Regions from separate parts of the Agarivorans aestuarii genome, predicted to be linked through region 1. Evidence: predicted binding sites of a transcription regulator. Region 1 holds the regulator's gene; the other holds the start of a gene.
What was found. Region 1 encodes FNR, which switches genes on or off when oxygen is low (the NO sensors DNR and NnrR bind a similar motif). Its sites were predicted from a motif close to TTGATCTAGATCAA; they were not measured.
Positions count from the first base shown of each region.

Region 2: K5609_RS09165 (TraR/DksA family transcriptional regulator) is a predicted target of FNR. The motif match lies at 8,264-8,277, and genes of this name have one in related genera.

Region 1 is NZ_AP023033.1:2,317,902-2,329,584, reverse strand. It holds gene K5609_RS10870 (glucosaminidase domain-containing protein) at 1-759, shown strand; gene cobB (Sir2 family NAD+-dependent deacetylase) at 1-4, shown strand, start outside; gene ttcA (tRNA 2-thiocytidine(32) synthetase TtcA) at 756-1,652, opposite strand; gene uspE (universal stress protein UspE) at 1,733-2,665, opposite strand; gene fnr (fumarate/nitrate reduction transcriptional regulator Fnr) at 2,802-3,545, opposite strand; gene K5609_RS10850 (sulfite exporter TauE/SafE family protein) at 3,614-4,285, opposite strand; gene ccoS (cbb3-type cytochrome oxidase assembly protein CcoS) at 4,263-4,436, opposite strand; gene K5609_RS10840 (heavy metal translocating P-type ATPase) at 4,433-6,820, opposite strand; gene K5609_RS10835 (FixH family protein) at 6,810-7,349, opposite strand; gene ccoP (cytochrome-c oxidase, cbb3-type subunit III) at 7,377-8,345, opposite strand; gene K5609_RS10825 (cbb3-type cytochrome oxidase subunit 3) at 8,342-8,524, opposite strand; gene ccoO (cytochrome-c oxidase, cbb3-type subunit II) at 8,535-9,137, opposite strand; gene ccoN (cytochrome-c oxidase, cbb3-type subunit I) at 9,139-10,572, opposite strand; gene K5609_RS10810 (HD-GYP domain-containing protein) at 11,053-11,683, shown strand, end outside.
Region 2 is NZ_AP023033.1:1,960,566-1,972,248, forward strand. It holds gene K5609_RS09125 (outer membrane protein OmpK) at 1-358, opposite strand, end outside; gene rsmS (pleiotropic regulatory protein RsmS) at 633-794, opposite strand; gene K5609_RS09135 (YccT family protein) at 869-1,630, opposite strand; gene priC (primosomal replication protein PriC) at 1,634-2,242, opposite strand; gene K5609_RS09145 (TSUP family transporter) at 2,230-3,009, opposite strand; gene dinG (ATP-dependent DNA helicase DinG) at 3,009-5,033, opposite strand; gene K5609_RS09155 (porin) at 5,382-6,368, shown strand; gene K5609_RS09160 (porin) at 6,754-7,770, shown strand; gene K5609_RS09165 (TraR/DksA family transcriptional regulator) at 7,831-8,205, opposite strand; gene K5609_RS09170 (tRNA-dihydrouridine synthase) at 8,386-9,327, opposite strand; gene apt (adenine phosphoribosyltransferase) at 9,761-10,306, shown strand; gene dnaX (DNA polymerase III subunit gamma/tau) at 10,321-11,683, shown strand, end outside.

The DNA of each region.
Region 1 (11,683 bases):
TTGAAAAGAATTATTTTAGCGGGATTACTAGCAGCATTTTTGATTGCTTGTGAACAATCCCCAGAGCAGCAAGCACAATCACAAAATTTACCTCCACTGCACGAAATAGAAAATGTTCAACAGAAGAAGCAAACTTTTACCAACTTTCTTACTCCGCTAATAGAAGCAAGCAATAGCAAAATATTACAGCAACGCTCAGAAGTGGAAGCTATAGCCGCAAAGTTAGCTAAGAGCTCAGCCCTCTCAAACAAACAGAAACAAACCTTAAACGAACTTGGTGAACTATATCGAGTAGAGCAATCACTGGATGCGAACACTCAAATACAACAATTGTTAGTTAAAGTTGATTTAATTCCACCAGCATTGGTATTGGCACAGGCGGCGAATGAATCTGCTTGGGGAACCTCGCGATTTGCTCGCGAAGGTAATAATTTATTTGGTCAATGGTGTTATAAAAAAGGCTGTGGTTTGGTTCCGTTAAACCGTAACGATGGTGCTAATCACGAAGTAAGAAGGTTTAATAGTGTGTATGAGTCTGTAAGCGTTTATATGAACAATTTAAACAGTCATCCAGCTTACAAAGGCTTCCAGCAGCAACGTAATCAAGCTCGTGCTAGCGGAGAATTAAATGCGATAGAGCTCGCGACTCAACTGAGTAGTTATTCTGAACGCGGTCAAGCCTACGTTGAAGAGTTACAGCAAATGATGAGGGTTAACCAAAAAATTTGGCCAACCCGCACACCGATTATAGCGGGTTAAAGCTCAACAACTTGCACAATACCAGCCTGGCTTTGTTGGCTTGGCTGGTCTTCTAACTCTGGAGCATCAAAGCCAATGTCACCACCATCAATAACCCCGCTATCACGAGTTATTGATTTAAAGTCGAACTGTTGATGGTCTAGTAAGTGTGAAGGCACAACATTTTGAACAGACCTAAACATTGATTCAATTCGACCAGGAAATCGCTTTTCCCAGTCATTTAGCATTTGTTTAATTGCCTGACGTTGTAGGTTTTCCTGTGAACCACAAAGGTTACAGGGGATGATAGGAAAAGATTTTAGCTCAGCATATTTTTCCATATCGCTTTCTTTGCAATAGGCCATCGGGCGAATAACCACATGCTTACCATCATCGCTAACAAGTTTTGGTGGCATGGTTTTAAGCTTGCCGCCATGGAACATGTTTAAGAATAGCGTTTCTAGAATATCGTCACGGTGATGGCCAAGGGCTATTTTTGTAGCGCCAAGCTCAGTAGCCGTTCGATACAATATTCCACGGCGCAAACGCGAGCATAACGAGCAGGTTGTCTTACCTTCTGGGATCTTATCTTTAACAATCGAGTAAGTATCTTCTTCTACTATTTTGTATTCAATACCTAGGCCGTCAAGGTACTCGGGTAATATGTGCTCTGGGAAGCCCGGTTGTTTTTGGTCTAAATTAACGGCAACAATATCAAAGTGTATCGGGGCATGAGCACGCAAGTTCATTAGTATGTCTAGCATTGCATAACTGTCTTTACCACCAGATAAACAAACCATTACCTTGTCACCATCTTCAATCATATTGTAGTCGGCAATTGCCTGACCAACATGACGACGAAGTCGCTTTTGTAGTTTGTTGTGGTTGTATTGTTGTTTTGCTGTAACTGACATAGTGTGTTCCCAATAAAAAAGCGGGGCTATTATATAACCCCGCTTTGCTTAAGCAATGTTTTACGTTAGTTAAGCACTATCTATTTTTGAAAAGGACTCACAAAGTTTTGCGGTTTAAGCGCCAATAAATCACAGTCTAATTGGTCAATAACATGTTCAGCTGTATTACCAATAAGTGCCGCACTAAAGCCGCTTCTGCCAGAGGTGCCTAATATAACGATTTCAGCATCTATATCGTTTGCCACCTCGGGGATAACGTCATCGGGTAAGCCTTCTTCTAGATGTGTAGTAACCGCTTGTTCAAATTGTTCTTCTACAAACTTATTGAGTGCGGTTTTGTGGAACTCCATGACGTTCTTGTTGTACTTAAGCGGGTCAAAATCTGGTAACTCTATGGCAATATTCACCGGAGCTGCTGGATAGGCAGTAACTACATGTAAATTAGCATCGAGTAACTTGCTTAGATCTTTTGCTTCATTTGCTATTCGTTCATTTAACTTGTGATGCTCTTCGTCTTCGGCACCAGCGTGTATCGCAGCAACGATCTTGCCTTCCGTTGGCCAATCATGCTCTTTTACCATCAATACTGGCGTAGGGCATTTGCGCAAAATGTGCCAATCGTTAGGTGTGAAAATAATAGACTGTAAAGTTGGGTGGGGGTGTGTCGCTTTCACCACTAGGTCGTGACCAAAGTCGAGTACTTCTTCAATGACACTTTCGTATAATCGATTATTCCAAACTACCTTAGTTTCTATTTCTATACCAGCGGTGTTTGTTGCAGCAATTACTTCATTTAACCAAACATTACGCTCCTCTATAACGCCTGAGCGCATTGCTTCACGTTCTTCGCCTGAGAGCATGGAGGTCATTTCGTAAGAAAAGTCATAAATAGTGAGTAGAGCTTTGATTTTTGCCTTGTCTTCTTTTTGTGCAAGAAACACTGCACGAGACAAAGCCGCCTGGGTGTCGTGAAGGGGGTCGATAACCACCAAAATATTACGATACTTAATCATAAAGCAGCTCCTAGAATCGTCTGGAATAGCTACTTAACTTTAGCTCATTTTGTAGGAAATAAATTAGAGATAGTTAACACTGACCTAGATTTTTTTACCATAGATTGATGTAAATCAGGTCAGTGTTATTAGATACTTAGCTTTGTTTGGTACCAGCTAGTTGGCGGAGAGCGTCTCGGTCTGTTATTGAGATATACTTGCCTTTTACTCCAATCATATCTGCTTTTTGGAAACGACCAAGTAAACGGGAGATGGTTTCTACAGTTAGCCCTAAATAGTTGCCGATATCACCACGCGTCATTGTTAAACGAAACTCTCTAGGCGAGAAGCCTCGTTCAGAAAATCGTTGCGATAAACCGTTAAAGGCAGCTAAGCGTTCTTCAGCATTTTTCTTGCTTAGTAACAAAATCATCTCTTGGTCTGCAACAATTTCGTTACTCATTAAGCGCATCATTTGACGGCGTAATTTTGGCATGGTGGCAGACAATTCATCCATGGTATCAAACGGAATTTCACATACCATCGATGTCTCTAGCGCTTGCGCAAAACTAGGGTGTTCTTGGTTATTAATGGCATCGAAACCAACTAAATCTCCAGCTAAATGAAAACCGGTAATTTGTTCATCACCTTGCTCGGTAATGGTATAGGACTTAATTGTGCCAGAGCGGATGGCGTATAAGCTTTTTAACTTATCACCAGCAGCAAATATTTCTTCACCTTTCTGTATAGGCTTTTTACGCTCAATAATACTATCTAAGCGATCTAGCTCTGTCTCGTTAAGAGAGAAAGGGATACATAACTGGGCGATACTGCAATCTTGGCAGTGGATTTCACATCCACCAGTTTGGATTCTTTGACTAGCTTTTGGGTTAATGCTCATACTCAAACTATGCTATAGGAGTTCGAGGCAATTCTACTCTTTATGTAATAAGTTTTCTAGATCTATTGCTACAACAATGTAACAACTTGGTAGATCCCCAGACATAAAACACTCAATCCTGAAAACACTTGTAATATTCGATTTGTCATTAGTTTAGTCAATTGTTGGCCCAGTAATACAGCCAGCAACATCACACTAAATGTACCTAAACCAAAACTAAACATCACGCCTGCTCCGTTTAGCCAATGTGCTTGGCTAGCACTTAATACCAGAGTTGAATATACCAAACCACAAGGTAGCCAACCCCATAACATGCCTAAAGGTAGGCTGGCTACTGGATGTTGTAGTGCTAACATCTTACTTGCCCTAGGTTGTACCTTTGACCATAAACCTTTTCCAAGTTGTTCTAGGGGAGTAAGAATGGACCACCAACGAGTAAGGTGGATGCCCAGTAAGATGAGCATTATTGCAGCAAACCATTGCAAACCAACCAACATATAAACCGAGCGATGAACTTGGCTAATGGCTTGAATAGAGCCGGCAACAATAGCACCGGCAATCGAGTAGCTTAGGATGCGGCCTAGGTTAAAACCGATACTTACTAAAAACTTATTGGAGGAATTGTTTGCGCGAGACCCTAAGATGCAAGCGATGCCGCCACACATTGCTATGCAGTGCGTGGCGCCTAATAAACCAGTGATAAATGCAGCAGCAAAATCAGCTTGGGCGATCATCGTCATGTTTGCTCTTATTTTTATCGTCAAACAGTATGTTGATACCTTGGCGGTCTAAGTCTTCGAATTGTTCGCTTTTAACAGCCCAGAAAAAAATACCAATTCCTACACATACAAAGATGAGGGCGATGGGGATCAAGACAAATATAATACTCATTGCTTGTTTAACCTTAAGGAATTAGTGAGTACCGCCAGGGATGATAACGACATGCCAATAGCGGCCATATAGGGTGTAACTATACCTGCTACTGCCAAGGGCAATATCAGGGCATTATACCCCAAGGCCCACGCGAGGTTTTGCGCAATAATCTTTTTTGTCTTTTTAGCAAGGTCCATTGCAGTAAGTAAGGTAGTAAGTTTGCTGCCGAGCAACACCGCGTCTGCACTAGATTTTGCGATGTCGGTGCCTAAACCCATAGCAACCGACAGCGGTGCAGCAGCCAAAACTGGGCCGTCGTTTACTCCATCGCCAAGCATTAACAGGTGAGGGGACTTTTGCGTTTTAGTTCTAACCACTTCAAGTTTTTGCTGAGGTAAAGCGCCGCTGGAGATGTCGGTGATATGTAACTGTTTTGCAACATATTCCACTTGTGCAGAGTCATCTCCAGTTAACATTGAAAGCGAGATGTCTCGAGTTTTTAAACCTTGAGAAAACCTAACAGCGTCTTTTTTGATGGTATCTGAAAGATAAACTCTGGCAGCTAACTTATCATCGACCATTAATACTAGTTCGAGCATTCCAGCTTTTGGTTCGGCTGGTTGACCACAAAAGGACGCTTTACCTAGTTTGAGCTGTAAGCCTTTTACCTCTCCACTTAAACCTAAGCCAGTATGGTGTTCTATATTTTTTGCCGTGTAGCTCTGGTATTCGCTAAAGGCATTGGCAATTGGATGGGAGCTTTGTGCTTCTAAAGCACCAATCAAGTTAAGCGTTGTCGTCTCATCAACATCATCACGGGTATTAACGTGTTTAATTTGTAGCTTGCCCTCGGTAAGTGTTCCTGTTTTATCAGATACCACTGACGTGACTTTAGCCAGGCTTTCTAATACGTGCCCACGTTTAACCAATAAGCCTGTTTTAGACAATTTATGGGTGGCCGCTGTCAATGCAGCAGGTGTTGCTAACGATAAGGCGCAGGGGCAAGTAGCAACTAAAACAGCAAGGGTAATCCAAAAGGCATCTTCTGGTGAATGAAAATGCCAGTAGGTGTAGGTGAGCGCGGCGATCACCAGCAAACCAAAAACAAAATAGCGGGCTACGCTATCGGCTATTGTTGCTATCTTAGGTTTTTCGCTTTGCGCCTGCTCTTGTAAACGCATGATATTAGCGATAAAGGTATTTTGCGATACCGCTTCTACTTCTAAATGAACAGTTTGTTCATGGTTAATCGTACCGGCAAATACCTTGTCACCGTGCTTTTTAGTAATAGGTAGTGATTCGCCAGTAAGTGAAGACTCATCAAATTCACTTTCTCCAAACACCACTTGTCCATCGGCTGGCACCACCTCGCCAGGCAAAATGACGATGATGTCTGAATGTTTAAGCTGGCTCGCTGCAACCTTTTGTTGTTGACCGGACTCATCAATCCGCATAGCCAACTTAGGCACTAACTTAAGCATATTAGAGCTGGTTTCACTGGCCTTGCGTCTAGCACGCAACTCGAGCAAACGGCCAAGCAATAACAAAAATGTGAACATAGAAACCGATTCAAAATAGACTTCACCAGTGCCGTTTACCGTGGCATACAGTGACGCACTATAAGCGCCTAATAATGCAATGGACACTGGTACATCCATATTGAGAGTTTTCGCTTTGAGGCTTCGGTAAGCACCAAAATAAAAAGGCTGAGCCGAGAATAGCAACACTGGGGTTGCCATGATTAAGCTCACCCAGCGAAAGTAATCTCGATAGATAAGCTCCATGTCATCAAACAGATCACCATATAGCGCAATGGCAAACATCATTACTTGCATGGTGGCTAGTCCGGCTACACCAAGTTTTAGCAAATGGCTACGGTATAACTTGCGATCTATTTCTTCTTGCTTATCAGTTTGAAAGGGAGTGGCGTTATAACCAAGTTTTTGCACACTTTGCAGTAGCTGGCTTAACTTAACGTGCTGGTCATCCCACACAAGCGTCGCACGTTGGGTGGTCGAGTTCACATGAATTTTCTGAACACCGGGAATATGCAATAATTGCTTTTCGATTAACCAAGCGCAAGCAGCACAGGCAATGCCTTCGATTGAGAGTAAAACCTCTTTGCTGTTTTCGTTTTGTGCAACAAACTCTAGCTGAACGCTTTCGTCATCATATTCCAACATTTTAACTAAGGCGTCTGGGACTAAGCCTTGAGCACTTGGTGCCGCAGCTGTCCTATGTTGGTAATAGTCTTCTAAACCACTTTCAATAATTGTTTGCGCAACGGCAGCACAACCTTGGCAGCACATTGCTTGAGAGCTACCGAGAATTGAAACATGTAGATTTACACCTTTGGGAATAACTTCGTTACAGTGAAAACACAGGCCTTGATTACTTGCCATCTATTTCTTCTGCGTTGTAAAGCGGGAGTTGTAATTCTTCCTGTAATCTCCAGGAATCATCCATTGGACTAACACGAATAAACCAGCGGCCAGAGTCATTTAAGTCATCGCCAAAGCGGTAGCGACCGTTACCATCAGCAGTAACGACATAACTGCGGTCATTTTTTGCGAGAGTTTTATGCGCTAATTCAATTTTGAGTGGTTGGTTTTTTAAGGATTCAGGCAAGGACATATCCAATACCAAACCGTTGGTGGCTGGTGAAACAGATGCTTTGATCCCCAATTGAGCCGCTTTTTCAATTAACGACAAGTCAGCGTTAATTGCTTTACCTTTTTTGTAGTAAGACTCAACCACCATGTCGTTGTTAGTTGTAGCAGCAATATAAAAAGTAGTTAGGCTAGCAACTACAGCAGCCGTAGGCAGCGCAATTAAAAACCACGGCCAAAATTGTTTATACCAAGCTTGTTGCATAACAGCATACTTCCATTCACAAGGGGGGCTTAAATATAACAAAAAAAAGCGACGCATAGGCGTCGCTTTTTATAAATTTTAAGTCTATTCGCTCTTAGAAAGCTGATAAACGTAGGCAGAAATAAGCTGGATCTTATCTTCTCCTAGAATATCCTTCCAAGCTGGCATTACACCGTTACGACCGTAGCGTAGGGTTTCTTCAACAGCACGACGTGAACCACCGTATAACCAAATACCATTGGTCAAATTAGGTGCGCCAAGCGTTTGATTACCGGTACCATCAGCGCCGTGACAAGCTGCACATACTGCGAAACGGCCTTTACCATTTGCTGCATCTACATCGTTAACCTTACGGCCAGATAAGCTTAGAACATAGGCGGTAACTTCTTTAATACCATCATCACCTAGTACTGCTTCCCAACCAGGCATTTGACCTTGACGACCATGCATAAGGCTAGCTTTAATCGCTTCGCCGCTTCCGCCATATAACCAATCGCCGTCGGTTAAGTTAGGGAAACCCTTGCCACCACGAGCTGAAGAACCATGACATTGCGAACAGTTTTGTAGATACAAGCGTTGGCCAATTTTAACCGCTGCTGGATCTTCAGAAAGTTCTTCTACGCTTCGGTATTCGCCTGATTCGTTGTACGCAACTTGGCGGAAAACTTCGCCAAATCGTGCATCAGCTTTTTCTAGCTCGCCTTGATATTGGTTAGCGACATTGCCGTCGTAAGCGGCAACGCGCTCTTGACCTTCTGCAATGCTCTTAATGCCCATTTCTGAGCTCTTCCAACCAAGAAAACCTTGCCAGTTCCCTAAGCCAGGATAGGCAGCTAAATAAACCAACGAGAAAACAATGGTGATAATAAACATATAAGACCACCACTTAGGAAGAGGGTTGTTTAACTCCTCAATCCCATCAAACTCGTGGCCCATTGATTCACCTTCTTTTACGCCGGTGTTGTTTTTATTACATGCCCTTAGCAGCAAGAAACATCCTGCGATGCTGCCTAAGGTTATTACAGTAATCCACACGCTCCAAAATGTGCTCATTTTTTCTGTGCTCCTTCAAATTCCTTTGTCGGGCTAGTTTTAGGCTCGTCGGCAAAAACCAAGTTGGCAGCTTCAGTAAAATCCTTTTTGCGTTTCTTGCTGTAGGCCCAGGCAAAAATGCCAATAAATATCGCCATTAAGAATGCAGTATATAGGCCGCTAAATGTACCAAAGTCCATAACTAACTCCTTATTTTAATGCTGTACCCAACACTTGTAAGTAAGCTATCAAAGCTTCCATTTCGGTTTTGCCTTTAACGGCTTCTGCTGCGCCTTCGACGTCAGCGTCGGTATAAGGCACACCAAAATGGTTTTTAAATAGCGCTAGTTTCTTACCAGTTAACGAGCCATCTACTAGGTTTTCCTCTAACCAAGGAAAACCAGGCATGTTTGACTCAGGTACTACATCGCGTGGATTAATAAGGTGTACGCGGTGCCACTCATCAGAATAACGTTGACCAACACGTGCCAGATCAGGTCCAGTTCGCTTAGAACCCCACAAAAATGGGTGTTCCCATACGCTTTCACCCGCTACAGAGTAGTGGCCATAACGTTCAGTTTCAGCACGGAAAGGACGAATCATTTGGCTATGACAGTTACTACAGCCTTCGCGGATATAAATATCGCGACCTTCCATTTCCAAAGCAGTGTAAGGCACTAGGCCGTCTACTGGTTCAGTGGTTTCAGGTTGGAAAATTAGCGGGGTGATTTGCACCAAACCACCAAAACTAATCGCGATAACAATGAATATGGCCAGTAAACCAACATTCTTTTCGATTAACTCGTGTTTCATGTTATGCCTCCTGTCCGTGTTCAATCGCTTCTAAAGAGCCTTTCTCAGCGGTAATTGTTTTATAAGCGTTGTAAGCCATAACAAACATCCCGGTTAAGAAGAACACACCACCGATAAAGCGAACAAAGTAGAATGGGTAAGAAGCCTGCAACGACTCAACAAATGAATATGTTAAGGTGCCATCTTCGTTTACCGCACGCCACATCAAACCTTGCATAACACCGGAGATCCACATTGCTACTATGTAAAGGACTACACCAATAGTGGCTAGCCAGAAGTGGGTGTTAATTAATTTAGTGCTGTACATACGGCCTTGGCCGAACAACACAGGGATTAAGTGATAAACACTACCAATAGATACCATGGCTACCCAACCTAAAGCACCAGAGTGAACGTGACCAACAGTCCAATCGGTGTAGTGAGATAAGGCGTTAACCGTTTTAATTGCCATCATTGGGCCTTCGAAGGTAGACATACCGTAGAAAGACAATGAAACAATTAGGAAACGTAGAATTGGGTCGTAACGAAGTTTATGCCAAGCACCAGACAAGGTCATAATACCGTTAATCATACCGCCCCAAGAAGGAGCAAATAAGATAAGAGACATCACCATACCTAAAGACTGTGCCCAATCAGGCAACGCAGTGTAGTGTAGGTGGTGAGGACCAGCCCAAATGTAAATTGATACTAGCGCCCAGAAGTGAACGATAGATAAACGGTAACTATAAACCGGGCGACCAGCTTGTTTTGGTACGAAGTAGTACATCATACCCAAGAAGCCAGCAGTAAGCAGGAAGCCAACCGCGTTATGGCCGTACCACCACTGCACCATTGCATCAACGGCGCCAGCATAAATAGAGTACGACTTAGTCATAGTTAGCGGAATGGCAGCATTGTTTACAATGTGCAATACAGCAACGGTGATAATAAAGGCACCAAAGAACCAGTTAGCAACATAGATGTGCGAAGTTTTTCTTTTGACCAAGGTGCCAAAGAAGACTATTCCATAAGCCACCCATACAATCGCGATTGCTATGCCAATTGGCCATTCGAGTTCCGCATACTCTTTAGAAGTAGTGAAACCCATAGGCAGTGTTATCGCAGCCGATACGATAATCAAATTCCAACCCCAGAATACGAAGGAGGCGAGTGGGCCACCAAACAATCGGGTTTGACAAGTACGCTGTACCACGTAAAAAGAACAAGCCATTAATGCACTGGTACCAAATGCAAAAATAACGGCGTTTGTGTGAAGGGGACGTAACCGGCTATAAGTTAGCCAAGGAGTATCGAAGTTAAGGGCAGGCCAAATTAATTGCGCCGCAATTAATACACCAACACCCATGCCTACTATACCCCAAACAATGGTCATTACAGTGAACTGGCGAACAACCGTGTAGTTGTAATCAGTCTCTGTGCTAGCTGCTTGGTTCATAAATACATGCTTCCGTTGCTATTTATTATTTGTTTAAGCGAGTTTGATGCTATGGCATCAACAACATGAAACGAATTGTTAAACTACATTCACGTTTAGCACGAATAGAGCCTATAACCAGTAGCTTAACGGCGCGATCATACTTCATCGACTAAGCAAATAACAGTTTGAAAAACTAGTTATTTGCATATCTTCGCTAAATATTTAACAAATCTTTTCCAATCAACAAACCGCATTGATCTAGATCAATTATGAACCAATAATTTACATTCGCGTAACCAAAAATCGGCTTTACGTAACATTGGCTTTTTGTAAAGCGCTTTAGCTCTGTGGTAGCGCCAATTAGACTTAGGTCTAAACATTCGTGTTAATCTAATGAAACGCATATTATTTAAGCGTCATTGTTATTAAATTGTTGATTTTAAGCCTATAGTTACTACTAACTATTTTTATCGATGGATTGGTAAGCAAGGATATTTTATGGAAAACAGGGCCACTGTTCTCATTGTGGACGATACCCCAGAGAACATCGACGTATTGGCAGGCATTCTGCGAAATGATTACAAGCTGCAAGTGGCACGCAATGGTGATATGGCATTAAAGATTGTTGCTAAAGCCAATAAACCCGACCTAATACTGCTAGATATTATGATGCCAGGCATAGATGGCTTCGAGGTTTGCCGACGCCTAAAAGAAGACTTAAGCACTCGCCATATTCCGGTTATTTTTGTTACTGCAAAAATAAGCCCAGCCGACGAATTAAGAGGTCTAGAGCTTGGCGCTGTTGACTACATAACTAAGCCGGTAAGCCCTCCAGTAGTAAAAGTGAGGGTGAAAACCCAACTCGCTTTGTACAATCAAAATCGCGAGTTAGACCGCAAGGTAAAAGAACAAACCGACGTAATTAACACCACCCGTTTACAAATCATTCAACGCTTAGGTCGAGCCGCCGAGTACAAAGACAACGAAACCGGCATGCACGTTATTCGCATGAGTTATTACTCGCGCATTCTTGGTTTAGCTGCAGGAATGAGCGAAGCAGACGCCGACATTTTGATGAATGCTGCGCCCATGCATGATATCGGCAAAATCGGTATTCCTGACCGAGTAC
Region 2 (11,683 bases), 360 kb from region 1:
GTACAGTATTGTTTGCAGCAAAACCTTTTGAGTCAGTTGCGTAGTGTTGGCCGTATAAACGGAAATCAGTATCAGCGATTTTGTAAGCAATAGTTCCTTTATATGCTGTACGTAGTTCATCGCTTCCATCTTGAACGTTTTCTAGATCGAAGAAGCCGTATACTTCACCCCAATCAAAACCTGCGCCACCTTCTAATTCAAGGTAAGCAAAATCTTCTTGGAAACCAGTACGGTCTTGAGTGTTTTTAGACCAATCTAAGTAGTTTACGCTGATGTTACCAAAACCGTAAAGATACTCGGCGCTGGCAGGCGCGCTGGCTAAAAGAGCGGCAGCTGAAAGTAGTGCAATTTTTTTCATAGGGTAGTTCCTTGTTCACGTTTAAGTGAATTACCGTGTGTGTTTTGTTTTGAGTTCGGCAGAAAGTTTATATTGGAAGGGAACTAAAGTTATGATTCGGATCACAAAAATCCGCTCACTTATTGGTCAATTAAATCTTATTAACCAAATATGTTTATGGTATTTAGCTTTTCACAAAAAAATAATAAAAATATTTAGGTGACAAATATCTAAAATTCAGGCTCTTAGGCTAATTGTTGAGCACTAAGTTAAATTGGTGGGGGATATTTTGAGTTTAATCTTCTGGTTTTGCTTGTTCTGCAAGTTTTTTTTGGCAGTCCTGGCTCACTATTTCTAGTGCTTTAAGTGCGAGTTCTGGCTCAATGTGGTTTTCTTCAAGTAATTGAATTAAATCTACAGCCAACTGAATGTGTTTTGGAGCGGAGTTAAGAGACATAGAGATCCGGGAGAGCTAAAGCTATAAGAAAATGACCTGAGTTGACACAACTCAGGCCAATATTCGTTAGGTTATTACTGTTGTTGGATTACCCAAATTTGAAACTGCTTACGGGTAGCTGCATCGGCACGCTGATACCAAAATTGCAGCATTTGTAATTCGGTATTATCACCTGCTGGAACTGCTACATCGTTACTCGCTGCAGCTGGGTTATCGTTAGAGGCTGCTACTGCTGTAGCTGCAACAGCTGTTGTTGCTACTGCGGCAGTGGCATTGCTGTTGCTATTTGTAGAGCTTGCCGCAGGAGTGTCTGCTTTAGCTACCACGGCAGTGGTTGTGGCGGCAGCTGCTACTGGAGCCGCTGTACCTTGTTTAGCTTCAATGGCTGCAATCTCTTCTAAATAATCACGAGAAAACTGCATACCTGGTTTTAAAGGCAGAAGATAATAACTTGAGTCTACAGAACCACCGTTTTCATCTTTTAAACTAAAGCTTGGCTTATCAGCAAATTTTTTGGCTTTGCTAATACTGCGGGGTTGTTGAGCTTTTAAAACGATGTCTTGGCCATCTTTAACGTTTAAGTTGATAACAATGGGTGTTGACTTAATAATTTCTGAATTGCTGTTAGAGCCTACGTTGTCTGCGTAGCGAACCACAACTTGATGAGGACCAGCATTTAAGTCGGCGCTAGTTTTGCTAAGGCTAAGTACACCAGTAGACTGTTTATCTACATACATAATCTCAAAGTGACTAGGTGTAGAAAAGCTCGCGGCAAAGGCGTTGAAGCTTGCAATACAAGCAAATGTTAAGCTTACAGTCTTCCCAAAGAATCGCATGAATTACTCCTTAAAGCGTGATTCTAACTGATTTATTTTCTGTTCCAGTTTCCAAGTGGTTTTTTGACACTCACCTAAACGACTTTTTAAGCTGAGAATCTCCGCGCTTAGTCTAGCAGTATCTGTCTTGATATTACTACGATTAAGTACTTGGTTTTTTTCCGCAATTTTTTGTTCTAATTGCGCTTCAAATTGCTTTTGTTGATTGAGCTTTTCGCGCAGTTGATTTTGATCGCCAGAGTTGATTACTTTATTCAAACGATTTTGCCAACTCTGGATCCGCTGCTGCTGGGGAATGGAGCGTTGTTTTTGTTTGCGAGTAACTTGATTGATTTTGCCTTGTAGCATGGCAAACTTACCCACAAATCGGTCGCAGTATAGTTTGAGCAAGTCTATGTCTTTGGTTTTTTCACCTAAGCGACTAATTTGAAGGAGATCTTGTTCAAGCTCGCTAACATAGTCACTAAACAGATCACTACGACAGCTAAATCGCTCATCAAGTACTGCGGTTTTTGCGTAGGCGCTGCGCTCACCTTGCAGATCTCGATGTTCGGCTTGCTCTTTTAGTTGGCGAAGTTTTTGCGCCAACTTTTCAAGTTCTAACTCAACCATGCTTGCCAAGCCAGTTTACCGGCAATAACCATTACCACAGTAATAAACACCGGACGAATAAACTTAGCACCAAAGTGAATCGCCGAATGCGCGCCAACTACCGCACCTAGCATAATACTTACACCCATGGTTAAGCCAATTGCCCAATTTACGTGGCCCAGGTATACAAAGGTTATAAAGGAAACAAAGTTACTGGTGAAGTTCATCGCTTTTGCTAAGCCAGAGGACAACAAAATGTTCATCTTATATAAGGCCATGGATGAAACCGTCCAGAATGCGCCGGTACCTGGCCCGGCAACACCATCGTAGAAGCCTAAGCTTAAACCTTGGCCAAGCATCTGCTTTTTAAGTTTCTTGTCTGCTTGGGGAAGCGCAGCATGGCCGTCGGCCTGTTTACGATTAAGGATGGTATAAACCGCGGTTGCCATAATCACCAGAGGTAATAGCTTTTCTAACCACTCGGTGCTAATAAAATCTACGATGAAGGTGCCAGCAAAAGCACCAATTGCGGTAGCAACAAAACTCCAAAGCCAAAACACCGGGTTAAACAGTTGCTTGCGATAAAAGGTCCATGCTGCGGTACTTGAGCCAAAGCTTGCCGCAAGTTTGTTGGTACCTAACGCTATATGTGGAGGTAGGCCAATACTTAATAAGGCGGGAATGGTTAATAGACCACCACCGCCAGCAATCGCATCAATAAAACCTGCGGTTAGGCCAATGCCTACAATAAGGATTAATACAGAAGGGTCGAGTCCCAGTTCTAACATTAATGGTCACTTCTTTTATAAGGTGGTAATGCAGCTAATAGTTGCTTGCCGTATCGACGAGTTGTGAGTCGACTATCGAGCAGCACGATTCTACCTGAATCACTTTCTTTTCTCATTAACCTTCCGCAGCTCTGTACCAGTTTTCGACTGGCACTGGGCAAGGTGAGTAACATGAACGGATTTTGGTTGCGGCTTTCTAATAGTTCAGCATGGCTGGCCATTACCGGCTCGGTAGGCACGGCAAAGGGCAGGCGAGCTACAATAAGGTCAGTTAATAAGTCACCGGGTAGGTCAATGCCTTCACTAAATCCAATAGTGGCTAGAATAGTACTGGTTTGGTTTTGTTGGCGGCTTTGTCTATGTTTGGCTAAGATTTGCTGATTAGTGAGTTGGCCTTGGATCCAGAGGTTGTTAATTTTTTTGCCTTCTAGCTGTTCAGCGACTTTGTCCACCAAACGATAGGAATTACATAGCACCAAAACCCCGCCTTGATTGTGCTGAGCTTCGATGATCTTTTGAGCAACATTATTGGCAAACTCAGGATGATCAGGCTCAGCGATATTATTCGGAACCTCTAAAATAACCTGTTGGTAGTTAAAAGGAGAGGGCAGTTTGACTAATTGTTCCTTGGCCAGTTTAGCCAAACCAACTTGATTTAAATAGTATGAGAAGTTACCTAGAGCACTAAGTGTTGCTGATACGGCTATGACCGAAAAAGCGTCTTGCCACAGCAGCTGTTGCAGTAAACCACCAATTTCTATTGGTGAACTACAAAGCTGTATTTCTTTATCTTTACGAGTAAACCAAAAGGCATAGTTTTTTTGGTTGTTTTCGTTCGCATAACTAAACAACACCTCCAACCAAGACTCAGCTAAACTTTGCATGATGCTTAATCTACTCAGTAAAGCTTCTGCCTGGGCAGACTTCATTTGATTGTTGGCAACGTTCTCTTGGATAACCCCAGAGTAATGTTGCAAACTATTACTGAGCTTATTGGCTTCTTTATGGTAGTTACTGGCTAGGTTAATAATTGCTGAGGGAGTTTTTCCTAGTGCGAAGCGCCAATGCTGACTGTTATCAAATGATTCTTTATTCGCATTGGCAACATCCTTAAGTTTGTTAAAGCAGCGGTTTAGTTCTGCGCAAGCTTCCTTTAGTTTTAGGCTGCTTCCTGCAATGGCATTTGGGTTTAGTATGTTCGCTAATTCTTTGTCGAACAGCTTTAGGTTCTCTAGCTCCTTCAATGCGTGATTTAGCATTAGTTGCTTAGCACTAGCTTCTCTTGCTATCTCTGGAAACTGATGAGCTTCGTCCAATATATAGATGCAATCCTCAGATGCCGGCAGAATATGACCACTGCCGGCATGAAGATCGGCGAGCAACAAACTGTGGTTTGCCACAATAACATCAGCTTTCTTTAAACCTTTGCGTGCTTTATGAAAAGGACAAGTTCTATGCCTAGCCGATTGAACCGAGCAACTTAGTGTATCAACCACCACATGTTGCCAAATTTGCCAAGGTACTTGCCCCGGCCAGCTATCTCTGTCGCCATCCCATTTACCTTGCTGCAAAGCAATCGCCATTCTTTTGGTGAGATCTAATTGTTTAGGGGGGAGGCCTAAATCGGTGCTTGTAGCCGCAACCAGTTTATGTGCACAACAATAACGCTGCCTGCCTTTCGCTAAGGCAAATTCAAACTCGCCATGTGCCGCTCTATGCACAGTGGGTAAATCGCTTTCTACTAGTTGTTGCTGCAGAGCAACGGTTGCGGTGGAAACCACCACTTTTTTATTTAGCGCTTTCGCTAAAGGTATAGAGGCCAATAAATAAGCTAATGATTTGCCGGTTCCGGTGCCTGCTTCTGCTAAAAGTACCCGCTGTTTACGATTAATGTCCCCAGCAATTGTTTTGGCTATTTGTGCAATAAGAGAACTTTGTGCAGCCCTCTTAACAAATTTTGGGTTTTGCTCCTGAAGAGTATTATACCAATGGCGAATTCGTTGTTTGTTCTTTTCTGTTAACATGAATTCCTCAATGTTGTTAACAACTTATAAATAAGCGCTTGTGCTTCTCATATATATTATAGGTAAGTGAGGCAACATAAAACACTGCAAAAAAATCAAATTCTTAGCTTAAATACTGTTGGAGCTAGATCACGTTTTTATCTCTAATACATTCTTTTATTGTGCCTGATTGTAGATTGACCACTCCAAAAGCACGTAGATACAAGGTTTTACGTGATTTTATAAAAGTTCAATTTTTTATTGCAAAAATTTTTCAGCTTGATAATGTATTGACCAGACAGTGAGAAATCACTGTCGCACAGGGAATTTAAGGAACAAGTGTTTAATTGCTAAGAAGGCACAGGAAAAATGAAAAAGACAATTCTAGCGGTAGCAATACCAGCATTATTCGCAGCATCTGCACAAGCTGCAACTGTATATGACGCTGACGGCGTATCTGCTGACCTATATGGTCGTATGCAATTCGATATCGCTAACGATGGTAACGACACTGATGGTGTTGGTTCTGCTCGTTTCGGTTTTAAAGCTAAATCTGAAATTGCTCCAGGCGTATCTGGTCTAGCTCGTGGTGAGTGGCAAATCCGTGCTGAAAACAGCACTTCAGACGCTAAGCAGCTTTCTGCTCGTCACGTTTACGCTGGTTTCGAATTTGATGACGCTGGTACTGTAGTATTTGGTCAAACTGATACTGCTTTCTACCAAGCTGTTGCCGCTACCGATATCTTCAACACTTACGGTTACGAAGCATTCAACCTAATTGAAGACGGTCGTCAAGAAGGTCAAATCGTATACAACGGTGAGTTTGGCGGGTTCTACGTAGGTGCTTCTTACCAGTTCCGCGATGAGAACTTCAAAATTGACCTAGGTAACCCTAACTCAGGTGTACCTTCTGTACCTACTAACGAGAAACTTGATTCTGGTTACGCTGGTACTTTAGGTTATAACTTTGACTTCGGTCTTGGTCTATACGGTGGTTACCACGTAGAAAAATTCGCTGCTGGCGAAGATAAGAAAAACATGGCTCTATCTGCTACTTACTCTTGGGAAGACCTATACTTAGGCGCTGCTTATGTAGGTACTGAGATGGGTGACGCAGAGCTTAAAGGTTACGACCTAGTAGCTTCTTACGACATCAACGCTGTTTCTCTTTACACCGGTTACGCTGCTCAAAAAGCTGAAGGTTCAATTAGCGACCAAGGCGATACTGCTAAAGCATTCAAACTTGGTGCAGCATACAAGTTCAACAGCAACATGAAAGCATGGGCTGAGTACTTGAACAATGGCCTTGAAGGCGCTGACAACGAGTGGACTATCGCAGTACAATACAACTTCTAAGTTTATTGTTGCGATGAACGCTAATTAAGCGTTGTATCCAAACAAAAAGCTCACTTCGGTGAGCTTTTTTAGTTTTACCCCACACCAAATAACTTCTAGTCTTGCCTGCAGCCCCTCTCTAAAAACCTTTTTAAATCTTCAAGTTACTTAATATTTTGTTAAAAAATAGACATTATTTAGATGATTATTTCGCCAGGATGCCTATTGTGGTTTTAAAAAACTAGAAAAGTTCATAAAAACTTCAAAAAAATGTTGATTTCATTCTCATTATCAGCAAATATGTCCGCCGTGAGAAGGACTTCACTGCTCAGGGAAACCATTCCAAGGATGTAAGAATGGGTCATGGAAGAGATAAATTATCAATCTCAAAATAGGCAGTGGAACATTGAAAAAGACTATTCTAGCAATCGCAATCCCAGCATTATTTGCAACTGGTGCAACTAACGCTCAAGAAATTTACAACGACGGTGAAAACGCATTTTCAATCGGTGGTCGCCTTAACCTTATGGTTGAGTCTGCTAACAACGATGGTGAGCGCGATCTTCGTTCAGAAAACAACTCTTCACGCATTAATCTAAACTTCTCTCGTAAAATGAGCGATAACGTTACAGCTCGCGCTACTATGGAATACGGTTTAGACAACCCAAGTGGTAACAGCGACTCTCCTTTCTTCAACCGTTTAGGTTTCATTGCTGTTGACCACGCAGACTACGGTTCTGTTTCTTACGGTAAGCAATGGTCTACTTACTACACTGTTACTGGCGTAACCGATGTATTTTGGGTTTACGGCGGTACCGCAATGGGTATTTACGACAACGGTGACAAAGTAGGTACTGCTCGAGCTAACGATGCACTACAATACAACGGTAGCTTTGGCGGTGTTAATTTAAGCGGTCAATACCAGTTCGCTGACGAAACTGAAGATCGCAAAGACAGCTACTCTGGTGCTATTTCTTACGACTTTGATTTTGGCCTAAACATTGGTGCAACTTACCACCAAATGAACCGTACCGAATCTGCTAAAGCAACTTTAGATACTGGTGACAACAAATTAACCGCTTTAGCTGCTAGTTACAACCAAGGTCCTATCTACGCTGCTGTTTCTTACGGTGAATTCAAAAATCACGTTTCTTTCGCTAAAGACACTGTTTCAGACAAAGCTATCGGCCACGAAGGTGTATTCGCTTACACGCTAGACATGGGTCTACAGCTTTACACTGGTTGGAACGTTCAAGAAGACAAAAACTCTTCTGCTGACCTAAAAACTGCTTTAGTTGGTGCAATGTACGATTGGAACAACGTTCTTTTGTACACCGAGTACCAAGACGAGACTACTAAGTCTGTATCTGGTGCTAAAGAAGACGACAACCGCTTAGCTGTGGGTGTACGTTACAACTTCTAATTCTTCTAAGAAGATGGAAGTAAAAAGGCCACCTAAGGGTGGCCTTTTTGTATTTACTGGTTAAAGTGCGAAACTTTCGCGCCGCTTAAACATACGGTGTTTGTCACTACAGCGTTGACAGCGTTGAGTGCTTGGGTCGTTCTCTAAACGGCTAATTTCAATCTCTTCTTCACAGTCGCTACACAAACCATATAAACCTAAGTCTATTTGGCAAAGTGCTGCGTCAACCCTTTGTAATTGTTTTAACTGAGTCGTTAGCTCTGAGAGCTGCAATTTCAGGGCCTGGTCAATAAGTTCTTCGTTAGTTAAAGACTGCAATTTGTCAGCTGTTAGTTTTAAACTGGTTTTTTCTGAGGCAGTTAAAATTGAGATTATTTCAGACTTTAACTGCTCTAATTGTTGCGTGAGTCGCAACTGATAATCTCTAAATTCCACGTTTAAGCCCAATTATTAAATGAGCTAGCAGTATAAACACCGGGTCTAACCCCGAGATATGATGTGAATCAAAACGAAACACTAAAAAGCTATATAACTACTTTTATTAGGGTTTTGTTGATCTAATACAGAATATGAGCAAATAGTGCGAAGAAACGTAAAGCCAAGCTTAAGGAAAGGTCAATCTTTGCATTGCTGTAAGCGGATTTGCTTAACAATAGAATTGGTATCTTTTAATACTCTGATGTTGCGAAATAGATCGTCGGCTTCGGTGTAGTAGCCAGAAAGATATCTTAACCACTGTTTCACCCGGCTTTGGTAGTACTTGGCTTTTTCACTGGTGATTTCGTGTTGAGAATAGCGGATGAGTAGCTCAATCACTGCTGACCAAGGCAATGGTTCTTCGTCACCTCGTACTACTTTAGCAAGGTTCGGAATAGTAAGTGCGCCGCGGCCAATCATTACATCTTCACAATCGCTGGCTTCTTTGCACTGTAAGTAGTTTTCTCGGTTCCAAACTTCTCCATTAGCAATAATAGGAATAGAGAACTGCTGTTTAACTTGCTTTATATAGTGCCAATGCGCTGGCGCTTTGTAACCGTCGAGCTTGGTCCTAGCATGAATGGTTAGCTCATTGGCGCCTGCTTCTTGCACAGCTTGTACAATATCAAAACAGTCATCTTTGTTTTCCCAACCTAAGCGAATTTTGGCAGATACAATATGCTGCTTGGGTACGGCTTTTCTTACTTCACTTACAACATCATAAATCGACTGAGGGGCTTTTAACATAGAGGCACCACCGCAGCTTCCAGTAACAGTATTGCTGGGGCAGCCAAAGTTTAGATCTAAACCATGAGAGCCAAGTTCGATAGCTCTTACCGCATTTTCTGCCATGGGACTAGGATGCTGGCCTAACAGCTGTACTCTAACCGGGGTGTGGCCTGCTATTAAACCTTGCTCCTGTAGTTCCGGGCAGTACTTGTAGAATACTTTGTCGGGCAGGGCTACGTCAGTAACACGAATGAACTCTGTTACGCACCAGTCGTAGCCACCACAACTAGACAAAAGCTGGCGCATGGAAGCATCTGCGACACCTTCCATTGGGGCTAAAACTACGCGCATAGTAAACCTTGGTTTGAAAAAGCGGCCATTCTAACGGTTTGCGGCGTCTCCCGCTAGCAAATTAGCAAGGTAAACTATCTTCCTAGATATGTTAGTTGCTCAGTTTATTTCCATGTTTTTGCTGGGTGTTTGTAGAGATGATGCTCACGTATAATTGATTTAGATCAATGTTGATTGAATTTAGTTTAAAGGTGAAGTTTAGATGGACCAGCAGTTTAAAGAAGATTATAACGTATTCTATTTCCTAGGTTTTGTAGTAGCTTTGCTGTTGCCAACCTTACCTTTGAGCTTGTCTCTACTAAAAATGTTTGCTTAGTTTTTAGCTATTATCTAGCTTAGCACTGCGTTGCTTTATTGCCATAAACTGAGATAATTAAAGATTGTAAATACGCCCATCCTGTTTGGGCGTTTTTTTTGGAAAATGGAAGCCGGTATGAGCAGCGCTAATCTTGAGTATATAAAGAACGCAATTAAAACTATCCCTAATTACCCAAAAGAGGGGATATTGTTTAGGGATGTTACCAGTTTAATTGAAGATCCTAAGGCTTTTGCCTTGGTTATTCATGAGTGGCAACAGCGTTTTGAAAATCTCGGCATCACTAAAATTGTTGGCACAGAAGCGAGAGGGTTCATTTTTGGAGCGCCGTTAGCGCTGGCTTTAGGGGTTGGCTTTATTCCAGTTCGTAAACCTGGCAAGTTGCCTCGTGAAGTCATTGGCGAAAGCTACGAACTTGAATATGGAATGGATACCTTAGAGATCCATACCGACGCTATTCAACCTGGTGACAAAGTACTGTTGGTTGATGATTTAATTGCAACTGGCGGAACTGCTGAAGCGTCGGTTAAGTTGATTCGCCAACTCGGTGGAGAAATCAACTATGCGGCCTTTGTTATTAATTTGGTAGACTTACCTGGCGCACAGAAATTAACGACACTCGGAGTAGAATCAACTTATCTAGTTGAGTTCGAAGGCGAATAGGACAACAGCATTTAATGAATTATCAAGCCCTAGCGAGAAAATGGCGGCCAAAAACATTCCAGCAAGTGGTTGCCCAGCAACATGTATTAGCAGGCTTGATAAACTCTTTGGATCAGCAGCGCCTGCACCACGCCTACTTGTTTAGTGGCACTCGTGGTGTCGGTAAAACTACCATTGCGCGCTTGTTTGCTAAAAGCCTCAATTGTGAGCTTGGAGTCTCTTCTAATCCTTGTGGTAAGTGCAGTAATTGTGTGGAGGTTGACCAAGGTAACTTTGTTGACTTGTTGGAAATTGATGCCGCCTCACGCACCAAAGTAGAAGATACTCGTGATCTGCTAGACAACGTACAATATAGCCCAGCCAAAGGGCGCTATAAGGTGTACTTGATTGACGAAGTACATATGTTGTCTCGCCATAGCTTTAATGCGCTGTTAAAAACCTTAGAAGAGCCACCAGAGCACGTTAAGTTTTTGCTGGCAACCACCGATCCGCAAAAGTTGCCAGTAACGGTATTATCTCGCTGCTTGCAATTTCAGTTAAAAGCGCTAAGCGAAGAGCAAATTTCTCAGCAACTTGCGCATATTTTGGATGCTGAACAGCGCCAATATCAGCCAGCAGCACTTACCGCGTTAGCGCATGCCGCCGATGGCAGTATGCGAGATGCCTTGAGCTTAACTGATCAAGCGTTAGCCTTGTCTAACAAAGAGCTAGCCTACCAGCAAGTACTTAATATGTTGGGAGTGTTAGATCCTCATCAGTTACGTCAGCTTCTTTGTCATGTCGTTGCCGGACAAACAGAATCGGTATTCAGCAAAATCTCAGAGTTAGCGAGTATGTCGCCTGATTACGAGCACTTGCATCAACAATTAGCTGAGATTATTCATAAAGTAGCGATGGCGCAGGTGCTACCAGCAAGTCAGCATGATGAAACAATTCAAATGCTTGCAGAGCAGGTAGATGCTCAGTTAGTCCAACTTCTGTATCAAATAGCTATCACTGGTAAGCGAGATTTTGCTTACGCGCCGAGTCCGCGTAGCGGCTTTGAAATGACCGTGTTGCGAATGTTGGCTTTCCAGCCTGCTGAGCAGGCCGAGGTCTCGACGCCAACGACTACTAGCGAAAGTGGCCCAAACACTTCAGATTTAGCTGATAAGAGTTTAGTTAAAGAACAGCAAGAGATTATTGAGCAAGCCACCCAGCAAGGCTATGAAATGCCTACAACTCCTGCGGTTTCACATGCTAGGAATAAGGCACCTACTCCCGTTGATAAAGACGAGCGGGTAGTGCAGCGAGAGCAGAGCATTGCTAAGCTAAAAAATCAGTTGCGTGGTGATAATTCTGAGCAACAGCAACAGCAACAGCAACAGCAACAGCAAG